DNA from 3 places in the Variovorax sp. YR752 genome. Region 1 is predicted to be linked to each of the others. Evidence: riboswitches for the same ligand, from Rfam matches in the RefSeq annotation. Region 1 holds a riboswitch; each other region holds the start of a gene.
What was found. A riboswitch is a leader RNA that binds a small molecule or an ion and turns the genes downstream of it on or off. The one in region 1 is predicted to bind glycine.
Positions count from the first base shown of each region.

Region 2: another riboswitch for glycine. It lies ahead of AAG801_RS04840 (D-amino acid dehydrogenase); the one in region 1 lies ahead of gcvT (glycine cleavage system aminomethyltransferase GcvT).
Region 3: another riboswitch for glycine. It lies ahead of AAG801_RS25125 (D-amino acid dehydrogenase); the one in region 1 lies ahead of gcvT (glycine cleavage system aminomethyltransferase GcvT).

Region 1 covers NZ_CALRZC010000285.1:1,108-4,376, forward strand. The annotation lists gene gcvH (glycine cleavage system protein GcvH) at 1-345, opposite strand, end outside; gene gcvT (glycine cleavage system aminomethyltransferase GcvT) at 383-1,501, opposite strand; glycine riboswitch at 1,569-1,681, opposite strand; glycine riboswitch at 1,696-1,798, opposite strand; gene rlmD (23S rRNA (uracil(1939)-C(5))-methyltransferase RlmD) at 1,833-3,185, shown strand; gene AAG801_RS37190 (1-acyl-sn-glycerol-3-phosphate acyltransferase) at 3,182-3,269, shown strand, end outside.
Region 2 covers NZ_CALRZC010000013.1:5,903-9,171, reverse strand. The annotation lists gene rfbB (dTDP-glucose 4,6-dehydratase) at 1-740, opposite strand, end outside; glycine riboswitch at 859-948, shown strand; glycine riboswitch at 993-1,099, shown strand; gene AAG801_RS04840 (D-amino acid dehydrogenase) at 1,191-2,498, shown strand; gene AAG801_RS04835 (RtcB family protein) at 2,518-3,269, opposite strand, start outside.
Region 3 covers NZ_CALRZC010000126.1:2,411-5,679, forward strand. The annotation lists gene AAG801_RS25115 (serine protease) at 1-364, opposite strand, end outside; gene AAG801_RS25120 (cold-shock protein) at 441-650, opposite strand; gene AAG801_RS25125 (D-amino acid dehydrogenase) at 873-2,129, opposite strand; glycine riboswitch at 2,177-2,282, opposite strand; gene AAG801_RS25130 (M20 aminoacylase family protein) at 2,372-3,269, opposite strand, start outside.

The DNA of each region.
Region 1 (3,269 bases):
GTCCATCAGCTGGTCGAACTCGGCCATGCCGGCTTCGGAGATGTGCACCTTGAAGAACCAGCCGGTGCCCAGCGGGTCGGAGTTGGCCAGCGACGGGTCGGCGCGCAGCGCCTCGTTGACCTCGACGATCTCGCCGGTCACCGGCATGTACAGGTCGGCCGCGGCCTTGACCGACTCGACCACGCCGGCAACCTCGCCCTTCTTGAAGGTCCTGCCCACCTCGGGCAGGTCGACGAAGACCACGTCGCCCAGCGCGTCCTGCGCGTGCAGCGTGATGCCGACGGTGGCGGCCTCGTGGTCCTCGATGTTGATCCACTCGTGGTCGGGGGTGTACATGGTCGTCATCGGAGTTCTCCTTGGTCTGAGTGCTGCGGATTGGTGATCAGCCGCGGTGGTAGCGGTGCGGGGCGAAGGGCATGGGGCTGACGCGCATCGGCTGGCGCTTGCCACGCACCTCGGCGTAGACCTCGTGGTTGGGCAGGGCGTGGTTGGCAGCCAGGTAGGCCATCGCGATCGGCTTGCCGACGCTGGGCGCCAGCGTGCCGCTGGTCACGTGGCCGAGCTTGTGGCCCTTGGCATCGACAACGACCGCGCCTTCGCGCACAGGCATGCGCTCCAGGCCGAGCAGCCCGACGCGCTTGCAGGCCGGGCCGGCCGACAACTGCTTGTCGATCGCCGCGGCGCCCGGGTAGCCGCCGTGGCGCGCGCCACCGGCGCGGCGCACCTTCTGGATGGCCCACGACAGGCCCGCCTCGATCGGGGTGGTCTTGTCGTCGATGTCGTGGCCGTACAGGCACAGGCCGGCCTCCAGGCGCAGCGTGTCGCGCGCCCCCAGGCCCGCGGGCTTGACCTCGGGCAGCGCCAGCAGCGCCTTCGCCAGGGCCACGGCCTGCTCTGCAGGCACGGAGATCTCGTAGCCGTCTTCGCCGGTGTAGCCGGAGCGGGTGGCAAAGCAGTCGATGCCGGCGATGCGGCAGAAGGCGCCGGTCATGAAGACCAGCGAGCGCAGTTCGGGTGCGAGCCGACCGATCGCCTCGGCCGCCTTCGGCCCCTGCAGCGCCAGCAACGCACGTTCAGGCATGGGTTGCACGGTGCAGCGGTGTGCGATGTTCGTCTGCAGGTGGCGGATGTCGGCATCTTTGCAGCCGGCGTTGACGATCACGAGGAAGTCGCTCTCGCGCCGCGTGATCATCAGGTCGTCGAGGATGCCGCCGGCCGCATTGGTGAAGAAGCCGTAGCGCTGGCGCCCGGCGGTCAGGCCGACCACGTCGACCGGCACCAGCGATTCGAGCGCGGCCGCTGCGTCCTCGCCCGTCAGCCTCACCTGGCCCATGTGCGAGACGTCGAACAGCGCCGCCGAATCGCGGCAGTGGCGGTGCTCGGCGAGGATGCCTTCAGGGTAGCTCACCGGCATGTCGTAGCCGGCGAAGGGCACCATCTTGGCGCCGAGCTCGCGGTGCAGCGCGTGCAGCGGGGTCTGTTGAAGGGGAATGTCGGACATGACCGCCTCCTGGCGATGCTTCGAGGGCCTTTGCCAACCCCGACGCAGCATGTGCCGTGCCGGGTGCCGTGCCCTCTCTGTCCGCTTTACCTGAGAGATTGACGGTGCACCGTTGCCGTGTGCGCCGCTTGCCCCTTCGGTGGACCCGCTCGGGGCGGGCCTCTCTCCAGCGAGGAACGCCGCGCGTCGCCGCGTGGCGCGTGCCAGTCCTTTTGCCTGAGCGTTCGAACCGGGCCTCAGGGAACGGTTCTGCGCCTTCGGCGGCTTCACGGGGAAGCTCTCTCCTGGCGGCGGCGAGTGTAGCAGCCGGCGGCCGGGATAATCACGCCCCATGACTCCAGCAGATGAATGGTTGACGGTCGAGTCGCTCGACCTCGAGGCGCAGGGCGTGGCGCACAACGCCGAAGGCAAGGTGGTGTTCATCGACGGTGCACTGCCCGGCGAGGTGGTGCGCGTGACGGTGCAGCGGCGCAAGAACAACTGGGAGCAGGCCACCGCCGTGGCCTGGCAGCGCGAGAGTTCACAGCGCGTGCGGCCGCAGTGCCCGCATTTCGGCACATGCGGCGGCTGCAAGATGCAGCACCTGCATGTGGCCGCGCAGGTCGCCACCAAGCAGCGCGCGCTGGAAGATGCGCTGTGGCACCTGGGCAAGGTCAAGGCCGAGCAGTTGCTGCGCCCGATCGAGGGGCCGTCCTGGGGTTACCGCTTCCGGGCGCGACTGTCGGTGCGGTTCGTGGCCAAGAAGGGCAAGGTGCTGGTCGGCTTCCATGAGCGCAAGTCGAGCTACGTGGCCGACATGGAGCGCTGCGAGGTGCTGCCGCCGAAGCTGTCGGCGATGCTGCTGCCGCTGCGCGACATGGTGGCGAGCATGGACCAGCGCGACCGCCTGCCGCAGATCGAGGTGGCGGTGGGTGATGTGGTGACGGCGCTGGTGCTGCGCCACCTCGAGCCGCTGTCGGCCAGCGATCTCGAACGGCTGCGTGCGTTCGGTCGCGAGCACAGCGTGCAGTGGTGGCTGCAGCCCAAGGGCCCCGACACAGTGCACCGGCTCGACGAAGGCGGCCCGGAGCTGGCCTATACGCTGCCCGAGTTCGGCATCGAGATGCCCTTCAAGCCGACCGATTTCACCCAGGTGAATCACCAGATCAACACCATGCTGGTGTCGCGCGCACTGCGCCTGCTCGAGCTTGGCCCTGGCGAGCGCGTGATCGACTGGTTCTGCGGCCTGGGCAACTTCACGCTGCCGATTGCACGCGGCGCGCGCGAGGTGCTGGGCATCGAAGGCAGCGAGGCGCTGGTGCAGCGCTCGCGCGAGAACGCGGCGCGCAACGGCCTGGCCGCACGCACACGCTTCGAGGCGCGCAACCTGTTCGAATTGCCTGCGGCCGACCTTGCCGCCTATGGCGCGGCCGACAAGTGGTTGGTCGATCCGCCGCGGGAAGGCGCGTTCGCGCTGGCCAAGGCACTGGCCGACCTGCATGCGGATGCCTCGCTCGCGCCCGGCTGGCTGCCGCCGCGGCGCATCGTCTACGTCAGCTGCAATCCGGCCACGCTGGCACGCGATGCCGGGCTGCTGGTGCACCAGGCCGGCTATCGCTGCACGATGGCCGGGGCGGTGAACATGTTCCCGCACACGGCGCATGTCGAAAGCATCGCGGTCTTCGACAGGGACAACATCCGGTGAACGCCAGCGTCAGCATCCCGCTGTGGCTGTTCGTGCTGCTGCTGGTGCTGGCGGTGGCGGCGGCGCTGCAGTGGCTGCTGCTGC
Region 2 (3,269 bases), on a different contig from region 1:
TAGGTCTCGCCGAGGCGGCCGGCTTCGAGCACGCGGCGGATGGCGCTGCAGTGGTCCTTCACGTAGAGCCAGTCGCGCACCTGCATGCCGTCGCCGTACACGGGCAGGTTCTTGCCGGCCAGTGCGTTGACGATCATCAGCGGGATCAGCTTCTCGGGGAAGTGGAACGGGCCGTAGTTGTTCGAGCAGTTGGTGGTGACCACCGGCAGGCCGTAGGTGTGGTGCCAGGCGCGCACGAGGTGGTCGCTGGCGGCCTTGCTGGCCGAGTACGGGCTGTTGGGCTCGTACTTGTTCTCTTCGGTGAAGGCCGGGTCGGTCTTGGAAAGCGAGCCGTAGACCTCGTCGGTCGACACATGCAAGAAGCGGAAGGCCGCCTTCTGGTCGGCCGGCAGGGCGTGCCAGTAACCGCGCACGGATTCGAGCAGACGGAAGGTGCCGAGCACGTTGGTCTGCACGAAGTCTTCGGGGCCGTGGATCGAGCGGTCGACGTGCGATTCCGCGGCAAAGTTCACGACTGCGCGCGGTTTGTGTTCGGCCAGCAGGCGATCGAGCAGTGCGCTGTCACCGATGTCGCCTTGCACGAAGACATGGTTCGCGTTGCCCTTGAGCGATGCGAGGGTCTCGAGGTTGCCCGCGTAGGTCAGCTTGTCGAGGTTAACGACAGGCTCGTCGCCCTGCGCGATCCAGTCGAGCACGAAATTGGCGCCAATGAAGCCTGCGCCGCCGGTAACCAGGATCATGGAGTCCCTCGCCTGTAGAAAAAAGTTTGCTTTACGGAAAATTAACAGTCAATTATCCCATCGGTGTGAAGTGCCGATGTACAGGGCTTGGCCGGCTTGCGGGGCCCGCCTACAATCACAAACAATTGCAGGAGAGCGGGCCTCACAGAGGCCCTACCGAAGGCGCAAACTCCCATAAACGCTCAGGTCGGCCCGACGAAGTTCCAAGTGCAAACAAGGAACATCGGCAAGGGGTCAGTACTGCACTCATCGATACAGCCGTCTGGAGAGCCGCCACGCCATGTGGCGCACCGAAGGAGCAAACCCGCTGCGGGTGCAGCAGGGTGAATCTCTCAGGTACCGAGGACAGGGGGAGCGGCAACTTGGACATCGGTCGTCCGGTTGCTTGCTATTGGTTCAATAGCACTCCACGCCCGCCGTTCAAGCGCTGCAACCTCAAAGGTACTTGCAATGCGTGTGATCGTTCTTGGCGCCGGCCTGCTCGGCGTGACTTCGGCCTACTACCTCCAGCAACTCGGTCACGAGGTGACCGTGATCGATCGGCAGGCCACCCCGGCCGCCGAAACCAGCTTCGCCAACGGCGGCCAGATCTCGGTCAGCCATGCCGAACCGTGGGCCAATCCGAGCGCGCCGCTGAAGGTGCTGCAATGGCTCGGCAAGGAAGATGCGCCGCTGCTGTTCCGCATCCGCGCCGACATGCGCCAATGGCTCTGGGGCCTGCAGTTTTTGCGCGAATGCACCCCCGCGCGCACCCGCCACAACATCGAACAGATCGTTCGTCTCGGTACATACAGCCGGGAAATGTTGCAGCAATTGCGTCGAGACACCGGCCTGAGCTATGACCAGCGCACGCAAGGCATCCTGCACTTCTATACAACGCAAAAAGAATTCGACGGCGCCCTCAAGCCCTCCGAGCAGATGCGCGCCCTGGGCTGCGAGCGGCTGGTCATCTCGGCCGACGAGGCCATCCGGATCGAACCCGCCCTCGCCCACATCCGCCCGCAGCTCGCCGGTGCCACGTACACCGCCGAAGACGAGTCGGGCGATGCCAACCGCTTCGCGCGCGAGCTCGTGAAGCTGGCCGAAGCGGCCGGCGTGAAGTTCCTCATGAGTCACACCGTGACCGCGCTGCGCGAAGCCGGCGGCAGCATCGACCACATCGAGGCCACCGACAACGAAGGCCGCTTCCAGCGCATCCGCGGCGACGCCTTCGTGCTGGCGATGGGTTCGCTGAGCCCGCTGTACGCGGCGCCGCTGGGCATCCGCCTGCCGATCTATCCGGCCAAGGGCTACTCGGTGACGCTGCCCGTAAAGGACGCATCGAAGGCGCACCAGGTCTCGCTGACCGACGACGAATACAAGCTGGTGTTCTCGCGCTACACGTCGGAGTCGGGCGACCGCCTGCGCATCGCCGGCACGGCCGAACTCAACGGCTACGACCGCGACCTGAACCGCGTGCGCTGCGAAGCCATCGTACGGCGCGTCGAAGAACTCTTCCCCGGCGCCGGCGACACCGAGCGGGCGCAGTTCTGGACCGGCCTGCGCCCGGCCACGCCGAGCAATGTGCCGCTGATCGGCAAGACCAAGTTGCCGAACCTGTTCCTCAACACGGGCCACGGCACGCTCGGCTGGACGCACGCCTGCGGCTCGGGCAAGTCGATCGCGCGCATCGTGAGCGGTCTCGCACCCGAGGTCGATTTCGCGTTCGCCGGCATGCCGGCGCCCGCGCCGCGCGCCGTGCAGCCCGCACTGGGCTGACACGGCACGCACCCTCGGGTCACGCCTTGAACGTGACCCAGGGCTTGAGCCGCACGGCGCAGCGAATGAGCCCCGCGCTTTCCTGCGCATCGATCACCGCGCCGATCGGCTTGTAAGCCTGCGGCGCCTCTTCGATGCGGCGCTCTTCACGCAGCGTCACGCACTGCCAGCTGGCGTCCGCATCATCAGGTGCGGGCCGCATCGCGCGCACCTCCTGCCGCCGCATGCGCCGACCGGCGCCATGGCTGCACGACCACAGCCAGTCTTCGTGGCCCAGCCCGGTCGCGAGGTACGAGTGATCGCCCATCGACCCAGGAATCAGCGCGAGGTCGCCCGCGTGCGCCGGCGTCGCGCCCTTGCGATGGATGTTCATGCCGTGCTCGCGCAGCACCACGTTGTGCGGCACATCGACCACCAGCGTCGATGCCGTGGCGCCCAGCAGTTCGGCGAAGTCCTTGCGCACCAGCTCGGCCAGCACGACCCGGTTGGCCCACGCATAACGCGCGGCCACGCCCATGGCTTCGAGGTACTCCTGCGCCAGCGGCCCGGCCAGCCCGTACAGCCCGCTCTTCGGATGGCGCAGGCCCTGCGGCCACTCGGCCCGCGCGCGGTCCATCCAGCGGCCTCCGACATGGAACCCGATGTCGCGCGAGCCACTGTGGATCATCACGACGACCTCGCCGGCCTTGAGCCCCGCGCGGTACGCCGCATGCCGGTCCATCACCTCGTCGACCACCTGCAGCTCGACGAAGTGGTTGCCGCTGCCCGGCG
Region 3 (3,269 bases), on a different contig from region 1:
AGAAGAAGCCGCTGGCCGAGGTCAGCGCGCGCGTTCCCTGGAAGGTCAACACCCGCGGCACGGCGAGCAGCAGCGGCTCGACGCCGCTGCCTTCGCGCGCCGGCCGCTGGCGATGTTCCAGCGTGTCGATCAGCGCGCCGATGCGCGCGGTGTCCATCTCGAAGGCGGCGATCGAATGCTCGGAGATCTCCGCATGGAGCATCGCCGTGCGGGCGATCTCGGCCCAGCCCTCGAAGGTCTTGCGGAAGCGCTCGCGCGCCGGTGGCGCCAGTTGCTGCAGCAGCGCGGTGCACAGCGCGTCGAGCGCCACCACGTTGCCCTTGAGCTCGCAGATGCGTTCGGTGGCTTCCTGCAGGTTGTTCATGAGGGCTCCCAAAAAGAAAAAACCGCGGCCGGGGCCGCGGTTTCGAACGGGGCTCGCGAAGAGCCTGCGTGCTGGATCAGACCACGCGGATGTTCGAGGCTTGCGGACCCTTCTGGCCCTGCGTCGTCTCGAACTCTACGCGCTGGTTCTCGGCCAGGGTCTTGAAGCCGCCGCCCTGGATCTGGCTGAAGTGGGCGAACAGGTCCTTGCTGCCATCATCGGGAGCGATGAAGCCGAAGCCCTTGCCTTCGTTGAACCATTTCACGGTGCCGGTTTGAGTCGTCATGTCGATTCCTTTCAAGTTTGCTGCGCAGGCGAACGCCGGCGCAGGCAGAGACGCCAAGAAGGTCATCGATGGGAGTTCAAACCGGAGCCGGCCGGCAGAGCTGCCGGTGGCCATCAGAGAAGACTTACGAACTTGCTATCTTGATCATGCCTACCTAGCTAATGTACTCGACGCGGCGAGAGACCTTCGATTCCGAAGGCCTCTGCCCCGCCGGCGCCCGATTCAGGCGCCGCTGAAGGCGAAGTCCACCTCGGGCTTGAGGCCGCTGACGATGCGCGCGATGCTCTTGCCGGAGCCGCACGAATGCGTCCAGCCCAGCGTGCCATGGCCGGTGTTGAGGAACAGCTTCTTCAGCCTGGAGCGGCCGATGATCGGCACGTTGCTCGGCGTGGCCGGGCGCAGCCCGGTCCAGAACTGCGCCTGGCTGGTGTCGCCTGCGCCGGGGAAGAGCTGCTCCACGCGCTTGACGATGGCCTCGCAGCGCACGCGGTTGAGGTCGCGGTCGTAGCCGTTGAGCTCGGCGGTGCCGGCGATGCGCAGGCGATCACCGAGGCGCGAGAACACCAGCTTGTACTCGTCGTCGGTCAGCGAGACCTGGTGGGCCATCGACGCGTCCTTCACCGGCATGGTCACCGAGTAGCCCTTGGCCGGGTAGATTGGCAACTCGATGCCGAGCGACTTCGCATACAGCGGCGACAGGCTGCCCATTGCCAGCACGTAGGCGTCGGCGCGGATCTGCCGGAAGCGGCCCTCACCGTCGGTGGCCTCGACGTGGTCGATCTCGCCGCCGGCCTCGCGCAGCGCCGTCACCGTGTGGCTCATGAGGAAACGCACGCCGTCGGCCTCGCAGCGCTTGACCAGTTCGCGCGCGAAGCGGTTGGCGTCGCCCGACTCGTCTTCGGCGGTGTAGGTGGCGCCGGCCAGTTGGGGGCGGATGTGGCGCAGCGCCGGCTCCAGCCGCACCGCCTCGTCGGCGGAGATCACGCGGCGGTCGCATCCCAGCGCGCGCATCTGCGCGGCCGGTGCCTCGGCGGCGTCGAACTCCTTCTGGCTCGTATAGAAATGCAGGATGCCCTGCGTGCGTTCGTCGTAGGCGATGTCGCGCTCGCGGCGCAGCTGCTGCAGCGTGTCGCGGCTGTAGGTGCCCAGGCGCACGATCTGCGCGATGTTGTGCCGCGTGCGCGCCGGCGTGCATTCGCGCAGGAACTGCAGGCCCCAGCGCCACTGGCGCAGGTCGGCGCGCAGCCGGAACAGCAGCGGCGCGTCTTCCTTGCCCAGCCACTGCAGCACCTTCAACGGCGCGCCCGGGTTGGCCCAGGGCTCGGCGTGGCTGACCGAGATCTGCCCGCCGTTGGCGAAGCTGGTTTCCGCCGCCGGCGAGGCCTGGCGGTCGATCACGGTCACGTCGTGACCCTGCTGGCGAAGGAAATAGGCCGAGGTGACGCCGAGCAGGCCGGCGCCGAGAACCACCACGTTCATGGCAAGACTCCAAAGGACAGGATGGACGCACGATGTGTCGTGCGCTTGCCGCTCCCCCTGTCCTTGGTACCTGAGAGATTCGGCCTGCGCCATCGGCGCGGGCCTTGCTCCTTCGGTGCGTCACGCGGGTGACGACTCTCCAGACGGCGTTCGTGATGTGCAGTACGGGCCCTGAGCGTTCATGGGAGTTTGCGCCTTCGGGGGCCGGGCGGTGCCCGGCACTCTCCTGCAGAGATGAGATTCTAGGGCTGCGGGCTCGTCTCCTCCGCGCTCAGGAAACGTTCGGCCAGCCGAACCCAGAAGGCACTGCCCACCGCGATGTTGGCGTCGTTGAAGTCGTAGCCCGGGTGGTGGACCATGCAACCGCCGCAGGCGTGGCCGTCGCTGCCGTCGCCGTTGCCGATCAGCAGGTAGCTGCCCGGCACGCGCTCGAGCATGAAGGCGAAGTCCTCGCTGCCGGTCAGCGGCGGGCCCTGCAGCGTCACGCGCTCGGGGCCGAGCAGATCGAGCGCGACCTCGCGCGCGAAGGCTGTTTCCTCGGGCGTGTTGACCAGTACGGCGTAACCGCTGCGCCAATCGACCTTCGCCTGCACGCCGAAGCTCTCGGCCTGTGCCTGCGCCAGCGCCTTGATGCGCCGCTCCAGCAGCGCGCGCACCTCGCGGTCGAGCGCTCGCACGCTGATCTCCAGCGTGGCCGTGGCCGGAATGACGTTGTTGGCGCGGCCGGCGTTCAGGGCGCCGACGGTGACCACCGCCGCGTGCAGCGGATCGACGTTGCGCGACACCACCGTCTGCAGCGCCATCACCAGGCTGGCCGCAGCGACGACCGGGTCGGCGGCATGCTGCGGCATCGCGCCATGACCACCGATGCCGGTCAGCGTGACGGTGGCGTAGTCCGACGAGGCCATCGCCGCGCCCTCGCGCAGCACCAGGTGGCCCTGTGCAATGCCGGGCATGTTGTGCATCGCGAACACCGCATCGCAGGGGTGCTTGTCGAAGAGGCCATCGGCCATCATGCGCAGCGCGCCGCCGCCGCCTTCCTCCGCCGGCTGGAAGATCAGGTTCAACGTGCCGTCGAAGCGGCCCTGCTCGGCCAGATGCCGCGCCGCCGCGAGCAGCATCGCGGTGTGGCCGTCGTGG